DNA from 3 places in the Pseudomonas sp. JQ170C genome. Region 3 is predicted to be linked to each of the others. Evidence: riboswitches for the same ligand, from Rfam matches in the RefSeq annotation. Region 3 holds a riboswitch; each other region holds the start of a gene.
What was found. A riboswitch is a leader RNA that binds a small molecule or an ion and turns the genes downstream of it on or off. The one in region 3 is predicted to bind cobalamin.
Positions count from the first base shown of each region.

Region 1: it holds a riboswitch for cobalamin, as region 3 does, so the genes downstream of both, U9R80_RS10220 (TonB-dependent receptor) here and cobW (cobalamin biosynthesis protein CobW) in region 3, are expected to answer to the same signal.
Region 2: it holds a riboswitch for cobalamin, as region 3 does, so the genes downstream of both, cobO (cob(I)yrinic acid a,c-diamide adenosyltransferase) here and cobW (cobalamin biosynthesis protein CobW) in region 3, are expected to answer to the same signal.

Region 1 is NZ_CP141608.1:2,166,350-2,169,619, reverse strand. Features, by position in the region: gene U9R80_RS10230 (carboxymuconolactone decarboxylase family protein) at 80-424, shown strand; gene U9R80_RS10225 (GNAT family N-acetyltransferase) at 508-1,065, shown strand; cobalamin riboswitch at 1,170-1,375, shown strand; gene U9R80_RS10220 (TonB-dependent receptor) at 1,483-3,270, shown strand, end outside.
Region 2 is NZ_CP141608.1:4,571,014-4,574,283, forward strand. Features, by position in the region: gene U9R80_RS20810 (cobyrinate a,c-diamide synthase) at 1-1,090, opposite strand, end outside; gene cobO (cob(I)yrinic acid a,c-diamide adenosyltransferase) at 1,087-1,698, opposite strand; cobalamin riboswitch at 1,862-2,086, opposite strand; gene U9R80_RS20820 (PQQ-dependent sugar dehydrogenase) at 2,188-3,270, shown strand, end outside.
Region 3 is NZ_CP141608.1:2,932,067-2,935,336, forward strand. Features, by position in the region: gene U9R80_RS13525 (CbtA family protein) at 1-604, opposite strand, end outside; gene U9R80_RS13530 (CbtB domain-containing protein) at 615-800, opposite strand; cobalamin riboswitch at 898-1,125, opposite strand; cobalamin riboswitch at 1,186-1,382, shown strand; gene cobW (cobalamin biosynthesis protein CobW) at 1,481-2,548, shown strand; gene cobN (cobaltochelatase subunit CobN) at 2,552-3,270, shown strand, end outside.

The DNA of each region.
Region 1 (3,270 bases), 770 kb from region 3:
GGCCCATCGACCAACGGCACCCCGCCGATAAAAAAACTAGCTTCACTGTTCATGTTGCCAACAGCACAAGGTGAAGACGATGAGCATGATGGACTGGGACGCCTACCGTAAGCAGTTGATGGCCGGTATCGGCGACCTCAAGCAACTGTCCCCCGACACGGTCAACGGCTATATGACCGCCAGCGGCGCCGGGGCCAAGACCAACCACCTGGATGCCAAGACCCGCGAGTTGATTTCGCTGGCCGTGGCCGTGACGACCCGCTGCGACGGCTGCATTGCCGTGCATTCGGCGCAGGCGGTCAAGCAAGGTGCGACCCGTGAAGAAATCGCCGAGGCACTGGGCGTGGCGGTGGCCATGAATGCCGGCGCGGCGCTGGTGTATTCGGCGCGGGCGATGGATGCGGTCGGCAAGGGCGATAACTGACCACATCGGTGCCGGCCTGCACAAACAGTTGCATGCCGGCACCAACGCTTTCAGACTCGCGGTTCACGTTGCCAGGAACCGCCATGATTACCCTCCGCCCCATGACCGCCGCTGATTTCGAACACTTCTGGCCGACCTTCCAGGCCATCGTCAGCGCCCGCGAAACCTATGCCTTCGACCCGGCCCTGAACCTGGATCAGGCACGTGAACTGTGGCTGGAATCCCCCCTGCACACCCTGGTGGCCGAAGAAGACGGCCAACTGCTCGGCTCTTACTACCTCAAGGCCAACGCCGCCGGCCCCGGCAGCCACGTGAGCAATTGCGGCTACATGGTCTGCGAAGCCGCCCGCGGTCGCGGCGTGGCCCGCCTGATGTGCGAGCACTCCCAGCAGTTGGCGCGCCAGCAGGGCTTTTTGGCCATGCAGTTCAATTCGGTGGTGTCGAGCAATGAAGCAGCCGTGACCTTGTGGCAGAAGCTGGGCTTTGAAATCGTCGGGCGCCTGCCGCGGGCGTATCGCCATGCACGGCTGGGGCTGGTGGACAGCCTGGTGATGTACAAGTGGCTGGAAGAACCTGCACAACCGAAGCTGATCGGGCGCAAGAACATCGAGGCCGTGGTATCGCGCAAACGCGGCCGCTGATGATCCGTAGGAGCGGGCTTGCCCCGCGATTGCATTCATTCAGACACACCGCATCGCGGGGCAAGCCCGCTCCTACGGATTGACGGCAAAAGCATTCGGTGTTCCCATGCGCGCCAGTTTCAGGTGTCCTGCGCCGCCGTGCGCAGGGTGAAACGGGAAGCCGGTGCGTCACGTTCGTGACTAGTCCGGCGCTGCCCCCGCAACGGTAAGCGAGCGAAGCCTTCAAAACACCACTGTGCCTCGGCATGGGAAGGTGAAGGCCTTCATGACCCTCGCAAGCCCGGAGACCGGCCTGAAGCTTCTGTTTGGCAACCCCGCGGTGGGCGGGCGCAGGCCGGGTTGCGTTCGCCTGCGCGCGCAATTCCTCCGTGCGTTGTTCCCTCCGGGATTCATTCTTCCTGTTGACTGTGGAACGACATGTCCCGTAATTCCAAGCTTCACTCCCTGGCGGCCAATGCCCTGGCCCCCTGCCTGGCACTCTCCCTGCCAGCCTTCGCTGAAGAACACAGCCCTTCTGCCCTGGCCCTGCCTTCGACGGCCGTCACCAGCACCAGCGACAACGAACCGATCAGCCTGGCCACACCCCTGCCCGCCGGTTCACGCCTGAACCTGAGCGCCATGGACACCCCGGCCAGCACCAGCAGCCTGGGTACCGAGGCCATTGACGGTCGCAACAACATCACTGTGCAGGACGCCGTCACTCGCTCACCCGGCATCACCTCGGTGGGCACGCCGGGCAACGGCAACACCGCGTTGTCGGCCCGTGGGTTCACCAGCCACGGCTCGGTGATGACCCTGTTCGACGGTTCGCGCATGTACACCGGGGCCGGCACCCTGACCTTCCCGGTCGACCCATGGATGGTCGAGCGCATCGACATCATCCGGGGTCCGGCGTCTGTGCTCTACGGCGAAGGCGCCACGGGAGCGGTGATCAACGTGATCCCGAAAAAACCCTTCGCCGGCGACATCCGCAACCACCTGCGCCTGGGCTACGGCTCCTACGATCGCCAGCAACTGGGCCTGGACAGCGGCGGCTCGCTGAGTGAGCGCCTGAGCTACCGGGTCACCCTCAACAACCAGCAAGGCAACGGCTGGGTAGACCGTGGCGACTCCAAAAGCCTGGCCATGAGCGCGGCGTTGCGCTTCGATGCCAGCGACGACCTGAGCTTCACCCTGGCCCACGAGCGCGGCGATGCCGAGCCGATGAACTACTTCGGCACACCGCTGATCGACGGCCATTCCCGCGACAGCCTGCGCAAGAAGAACTACAACGTGCGCGACGACGTACAGCGCTACCACGACGAATGGACGCGCCTGAACACCGACTGGGCCATCAGCGAGTCGATCAGCGCCAGCAACCAGCTCTACTACATCAAGAGTCGCCGCCACTGGCGCAACGCCGAGGACTACACCTGGCACAGCGACCTGGGGCAACTGGAGCGTGGCAGCTACCTGGAGATCAAGCACCACCAGGAGCAGATCGGCGACCGCCAGAGCTTCACCTTCGATCACTCGCTGTTCGGCCTGGCCAGCAAGACCGTGGTCGGCGCCGAGTACAACCGTATTCGCTTCGGCATCGACAGCAACTCGCCGTACAACGACATTGGCGGCGACTACATCGACCCCTGGAACCCGGCACCGGGCTACTTCCACAGCCAGGACCCGACCCGCCCGCAATCCCGGAGCACCACCCGCACCTTCGCCCTGTTCGCGGAGAACCGCACCCAGCTGTCGGAGCGCTGGTCGCTGGTGACCGGCATCCGCCGCGACCAGAACCACATCGACCGCGACAACCTGGTCAACGACACCCGCACCGACCGCAGCCTGGGCGGAGGCAACTGGCGCGCGGGCCTGGTGTTTGCCGTGACTGACGAGCTGTCGCTGTACGGCCAGTACTCCACCAGCGAGGACGGCGTCAGCGACCTGATCACCCTCAGCCCGAGCCAGCAGAACTTCGACCTGACCGAAGCCAGGCAGACCGAGTTCGGCCTCAAGCAATTGTTCTGGGACGGCCGTGGCGAATGGACTTTGGCGGCCTACCACATCGTCAAGAAAAAGCTGTTGGTCGATAACCCCGTCACCCACCTCAAGGAACAGGCCGGGCAGCAGACCTCCGACGGACTGGAAGCGACCCTGGAACTGGCCCTGGCCAATCAGTGGCAGGTCTCGGCCAATGCCTCGGTGGTACGCGCCAAATACGACGAC
Region 2 (3,270 bases), 1.6 Mb from region 3:
CCGCCTGCAGGGCCAGTGCCGCCAGGCGCTTTTGCATCACCGCCTCGCCGGCCAGCAGGCCCAGCAACTCGGCGCGCTCGCCAGCGACATCGGTCAGGGCATCCAGGAGGTAGAGCATGCCACCGCACTCGGCGAGCAAGGGCTTGCCCTGCTGATGATGGGCGCGGAGGGAGGCCAGCATTGATGTATTGGCGGCCAGCGCCTGGTGGTGCAGTTCCGGATAGCCGCCAGGCAGGTACAGGCTGTCGGCAGGCGGCAGCTCGCGGTCATGCAGGGGCGAAAAAAACACCAGCTCCGCGCCCATGGCCCGCAGCAGATCGAGGTTGGCACCATAGGTGAAGGCGAATGCCTCGTCGCGGGCCACGGCAATCGTCACGCCGTCGAGCAACGGCTCGATCACCTGCTCGGTGGGCCCGGCAAATGCCACGGCGGGCGGCAGCGCCGACTCGCAACTGGCACCCAGGGCCGCTGCCGCAGCGTCGAGGCGTGCATCCAGGTCATTGAGTTCGCTGGCCTGGACCAGGCCAAGGTGACGGCTCGGCAGCTCGATGCCGGTCTCCCGCGACAGGCCACCGTACCAACGCAGCCCCTCGGTCAGGCTGCCTTCCAGCAACTGGGCATGGCGCAGGGTGCCGACCCGGTTGGCCAGCACCCCGGCAAAGGGCAGGTCCGGCTGGTAACGCGCCAGCCCCAGGGCCAGGGCGCCGAAGGTCTGGGCCATGGCCGTGCCATCGATCACCGCCAGCACCGGCACGCCGAAGTGGCGGGCCAGGTCGGCGCTGGACGGCGTACCGTCGAACAGGCCCATGACCCCTTCGATCAGGATCAGGTCGGCCTCGCCCGCAGCTTCCCACAGCAGGCGCCGGCTTTCCTGTTCGCCGACCATCCACAGATCGAGCTGGTACACCGGGGCACCGCTGGCCCGCTCCAGAATCATCGGATCGAGAAAATCCGGGCCGCACTTGAACACCCGGACCCTGCGCCCCTGGTTACGGTGCAAGCGCGCCAGGGCGGCGGTCACGGTGGTCTTGCCCTGCCCCGAGGCAGGCGCTGCGATCAGGACCGCCGGGCAGTGCCGGGTGTCGGTCATAGCTCGACGCCCTTCTGGGCACGGATGCCGGACTGGAACGCATGCTTGATCATGCCCATCTCGGTCACGGTGTCGGCCAGTTCGATCATTTCATCCTTGGCGCCACGGCCGGTGACGATCACGTGCTGCATGGGCGGGCGCGCCTGCAGGTCACTGAGCACCTGGTCCAGGTCCAGGTAGCCATGCTTGAGGGCGATGTTCAGCTCATCGAGCACCACGAAGGCAACGCCGGGGTCCTGCAGCAACTGGCGCGACACGGCCCAGGCCGCTTCGGCGGCGGCGATATCCCGCTGACGGTCCTGAGTCTCCCAGGTAAAACCCTCGCCCATGACGTGGTAGCGCACCTGTTCGGGAAAGCGTCGGAAGAACAGCTCTTCGCCGGTACTGTTGCGGCCCTTGATGAACTGCACCACGCCGCACTGCATGCCGTGGCCCATGGCCCGGGCGAGCATGCCGAAGGCTGAACTGCTCTTGCCCTTGCCGTTGCCGGTGAGCACCAGCAGCAGGCCGCATTCATTGGGGGCGTTGGCGATACGCTCGTCGATTACCGCCTTTTTGCGCAGCATGCGCGCCAGGTGGCGTTCGTCACGCTCGGTGGATTCAGTCATCGAAGTCTCCGCAAACCACTGTCGGCCCGTTCGCAACGAGCGTAGCAGCACGTGGCTGCAAGGTTCGCGGCAAACAGAGGACGACAGATGTATGGAAATGGCAGACGAAGAAAGGCGCAGGGCTGCGGCGCAAGCCGAAGAAACCGCGCATCACCCTCCGTGATGCCGTTGACTGTTTCAGGCCGGTCTCCGGGCTTGTGAGCGGGGCCATGAACACCCGGGACCGCGCGCCTTCCCGGGTGGACTCACCCAGTGGCCATGCGCGGCCTTGACTCACTTACCGTTGCGGGGGCAGCGCCGGACTCGCACGCAATTGCGTACCCACCGGCTTCCCTGTTTCACCCTGCCAGGCCTTGGCCCGCAGAGCACCTGAAACAAGTCGCGAAGGTTAGAGGGTTGCACCCGGAGCGTCAATCGAAGGCGCCGGGGGAACCTCCATCGCCTGGGTGCCTCTACCTTCAACAGAGGTCAACTTTCGAGGCACACGACATGACCACGACCCGGATTGCATGGCTGCTGGCGGTGACTGCCGCGCTGGGCGGCTGCGGCGAGACCGCCCGACTGGACGTCAGTGACGGGTTCGGCCCGTCGCCGCAACTGCCCGAGCCGAACAAAACCCTGATCCCCACGGTCAACGTGGCGCCGGCGATCGGCTGGCCCGAGGGCGCGAAGCCTGCCAGCGCACCGGGCACGCAAGTGGCGGCCTTTGCCGAAGGCCTGGACCATCCACGCTGGCTCTATGTGTTGCCCAATGGCGATGTACTGGTTGCAGAGACGAACGCGCCACCCAAGCCAGAGGACGGCAAGGGCATTCGCGGCTGGGTGATGAAGAAGGCAATGAGCCGCGCCGGTGCCGGTGTGCCCAGCGCCAACCGCATCAGCCTGCTGCGCGACAGCGATCATGACGGGGTCGCCGAGACCCGCACCACATTCATCGAGAACCTCAACTCACCGTTTGGCATGACCCTGGTCGGCAACCATTTATATGTGGCAGCCACTGACCGCTTGCTGCGCTTTGACTACCAGCCCGGGGCCACCTCGATCAACGGCCCCGGAACGCCGGTCACCGACTTGCCTGGGGGGCCGCTGAACCATCACTGGACCAAGAACGTGATTGCCAGCCGCGACGGTAAAAAGCTGTACGTGACCGTGGGTTCCAATAGCAACGTCGGTGAAAACGGCATGGATCAGGAAGAAGGCCGCGCCGCCATCTGGGAAGTCGACCCGGCCAGCGGCCACAAGCGCATCTTCGCCTCCGGCCTGCGCAACCCCAATGGCATGGCCTGGGAGCCACACAGCGGGCAACTGTGGACGGCGGTCAACGAACGAGACGAAATCGGCAGCGACCTGGTGCCCGACTACATCACCTCGGTCAAGGACGGCGGTTTTTATGGCTGGCCCTACAGCTACTACGGCCAGCACCTCGACCAGCGAGTGAACCCGCAGGACCCACAATTGGTCGCCAAGGCCATCGCCCCGGACTACGCCGTGGGGCCGCACACTGCCTCGCTGGGCCTGACCTTCGCCGAACCCGGTGTGCTGCCACCGCCGTTCGACCAGGGTGCATTCATT
Region 3 (3,270 bases):
TGAACTCGGCTTCCAGGGCCTCTGGGGCGAGCATTTCGTGGACTTCAGGCTGCGGCGCGCCAATCACATGAGGCACTACCAACAACACTACGCCCACGGCCTTGAGCAGCCAGTTACGGGCGAACACGATCAGCCCGAGCCCCACGGCGGTGGCGGCGGCGGTGCCCACCCACCAGGCCTGGCGCTGGGCCAGGTCAGCGGCGGCGGTGCCCGGCAGCTCCGGCGGCAGGCCCAGGGTCGGTGCCAGGCAGAACACGGCAAAGCCGCCCAGGCCCCAGAGCGCACCGGTAACGGCGCTGTTGGGCGCGCGCAGGGTGTAGAGCGCGGCCAGGATCAGGGCGAAACCGACGGCGACCACCAGGTTGCCGCCGGTGGTCGACAGCACACGCTGCCAGCCATCTTCAGGCGACCAGGCTTCACTGTCGTGGTGATGGTCGGCGGCGACGCCAGGAGCATGCTCATGGGCCTCGACCACCGGAGCTGCGCTTTCATAGGTTTCCGCCTGCAGAATCAGCGGCGCGACCCAGAAGCTTTGCAGCAGGGTCAGCAGCAGGGCGGCCAGAAGGCCTGCAAACCCTGCGGTACTGGCAATACGCTTGATCATGGGTGGGCACTCAGTGGCAAGGGAAGGCGGCGCTGTGGCGGGTATCGTGGGCAGCGTTGTGCACGGCTTCGATATGCGAGAAACCGGCGAAGTAGACCAGGCACAGGCCCAGCAGCGAGGCACCGACAGCAACCAGCAGGCGCTGGCTCAGGGTTGAGGGGGTAACGGCGGAGTGACTGGCGGTACTGGTACGCATGGCGCTTTCCTCTTGGTGTTGTCGGCAACAGGCAAGCGCAAGAAACCCCTGCACGCAAGACGCCCAGGGGTTGCAACAGCGCCCGCCCACCGCGGGTTTGTCAAATCGAGCCTGGGCCGGTCTCCGGGCTGGCGAGGGCGGGCAGAGTGCCGCGCCGAAGGCGTCACCTTCCCATGCCGGACTACGGGCACAGTGGTTCTGACGCTTTTCTCGCTTACCGTTGCGGGGGCAGCACCGGACTTGTCCTACGCCGTGAACAACACGTGTATGACGCACCGGTTTCCCGTTTCACCCTGTCAAGGGCACCCAAACGAATCGCACTAGCAAATCATGCAACTACGCAAGCGTCAATTGTGACAGCAGTTGACCGCTCACCGGGCACTGCGTAGCCTAGCCGCTTCGAGGTTCTTCGGCGCGGGCCGAAGCTAAGACGGGAACGCGGTTCAAGCCGCGGCTGCCCCCGCAACTGTAAGCATTGAACGGATCGACACAGCCACTGCATCCCTGCGGGAAGGCGTCGTTCCACTGGCCGGCGGCCGGTGCAATGCAAGCCAGGAGACCTGCCTCGATCAGTTTCCGACATTAAACCGGGCGGGGTGATCCGGTGGCGAACGCGCCCGGGCAGTGCTGCCTGCGGTTCTCGTCCTGCATGCCCGCCATTTGCTGCCAAGGGCATCGACATGAAAACACTGGCCAAACTCCCCGTCACCATCGTCACCGGCTTCCTCGGCTCGGGCAAAACCACGCTGCTGCGTCATATGCTCGACAACGCCCAGGGCCGACGCATCGCCGTGATCGTCAACGAGTTCGGCGAGCTGGGTATCGATGGCGAAATCCTCAAGCAGTGCAGCATCGGCTGCACAGAGGAAGAAGCCAGCGGCCGGGTTTATGAACTGGCTAACGGCTGCCTGTGCTGCACCGTGCAAGAGGAGTTCTTCCCGGTGATGCGCGAGCTGGTGGCACGCCGTGGCGATCTGGACCACATCCTCATCGAAACCAGCGGCCTGGCCCTGCCCAAGCCACTGGTGCAAGCCTTCCAGTGGCCGGAAATCCGCAACGCGTGCACGGTCGATGCGGTGATTACCGTGGTCGACAGCCCGGCGGTGGCCGCCGGTACCTTCGCCGCTTACCCCGATCAAGTCGATGCCCAGCGCAAGCTGGACCCGAACCTGGACCACGAGTCGCCGCTGCACGAACTGTTCGCCGACCAGCTGGCCAGTGCCGACCTGGTGGTACTGAACAAAGCCGACCTGATTGCCCCTCAAGACCTGGCCAAGGTACGCGCCGAGGTGCAGGAAGAGTTGCCGCCAGCGGTCAAGGTGATCGAGGCGAGCAGCGGTCGCCTGCCGCTTGACGTGCTGCTGGGCCTGGGCGCCGAATCCGAAGCGCATATCGACGGCCGTCGCACCCACCATGATTCTCACCATGATGGCGATGACCATGACGATCATGACCACGACGCCTTCGACTCGATCTCCATCGAGTTGCCGCAAGCCGACGAAAGCCTGCTGCTCGACGCCCTGACCCAGCTCGTGGTGCAACACGGCATCCTGCGGGTCAAGGGCTTTGCGGCGATCCCCGGCAAGCCGATGCGCCTGCTGATCCAGGGGGTGGGCACCCGTTTCGACAAGCACTTCGACCGCGCCTGGCGCAGTGAAGAGCCACGTACCACGCGCCTGGTGCTGATCGGCCAGGACCTCGATGCCAGCCGACTGGAAGCGAGCCTGCGCGCCGCCCTGGGCGCTTGATTCATGCACCTGCTGCGGACCCAGCCCGGCGGCTTCGTGCCGGACGACAGCATTGCCGACCTGGGCCAGACCCCGGCTGAGCTTGTCATTCTCTGCAGCGGTGATTCGCACCTGGCATTGCTGGCCGAAACCGCCCAGCAATTGCCCGCGGATTTTCCCAGCCTGCGTTTGGCCAACCCCATGCAGGTGCAGAACCATGCCTCCGTCGACTTGTATGTGGACGAGGTGTTGCGCCATGCCAAGGTCATTCTGGTGTCGCTGCATGGGGGTGTCGGTTATTGGCGCTATGGCGTGGAGCAGTTGCTGGAGCTGGCTGCCCGAGGCGTGCAACTGATACTGGTGCCGGGCGATGACCGCCCGGACCCGGAACTCGGCAGCCTGAGCACGGTGAGCGCCGCGCAGGCCGATCGGCTCTGGCAGTACCTGCGCCAGGGTGGCAAGGCCAATGCCTTGAACCTGTTCAATTGCCTGGCCAACCTCTGGCTGCAGCGCGATTACCCCTGGAGCGAGCCGCAGCAACTGCCGCGCACGGCGGTGTACCACCCGCACAAGGCCGCCGCGCAGTTGCAGGACTGGTACGCCGATTGGCAGCAGATGCAGCCGGTGGTGCCGGTGCTGTTCTACCGTTCGCACCTGCAGGCCGCCAATACCGCGTTTATCGACACCTTTTGCGAACGCTTGCAACTGGCCGGGCTCAACCCCTTGCCGATTGCCGTGGCCAG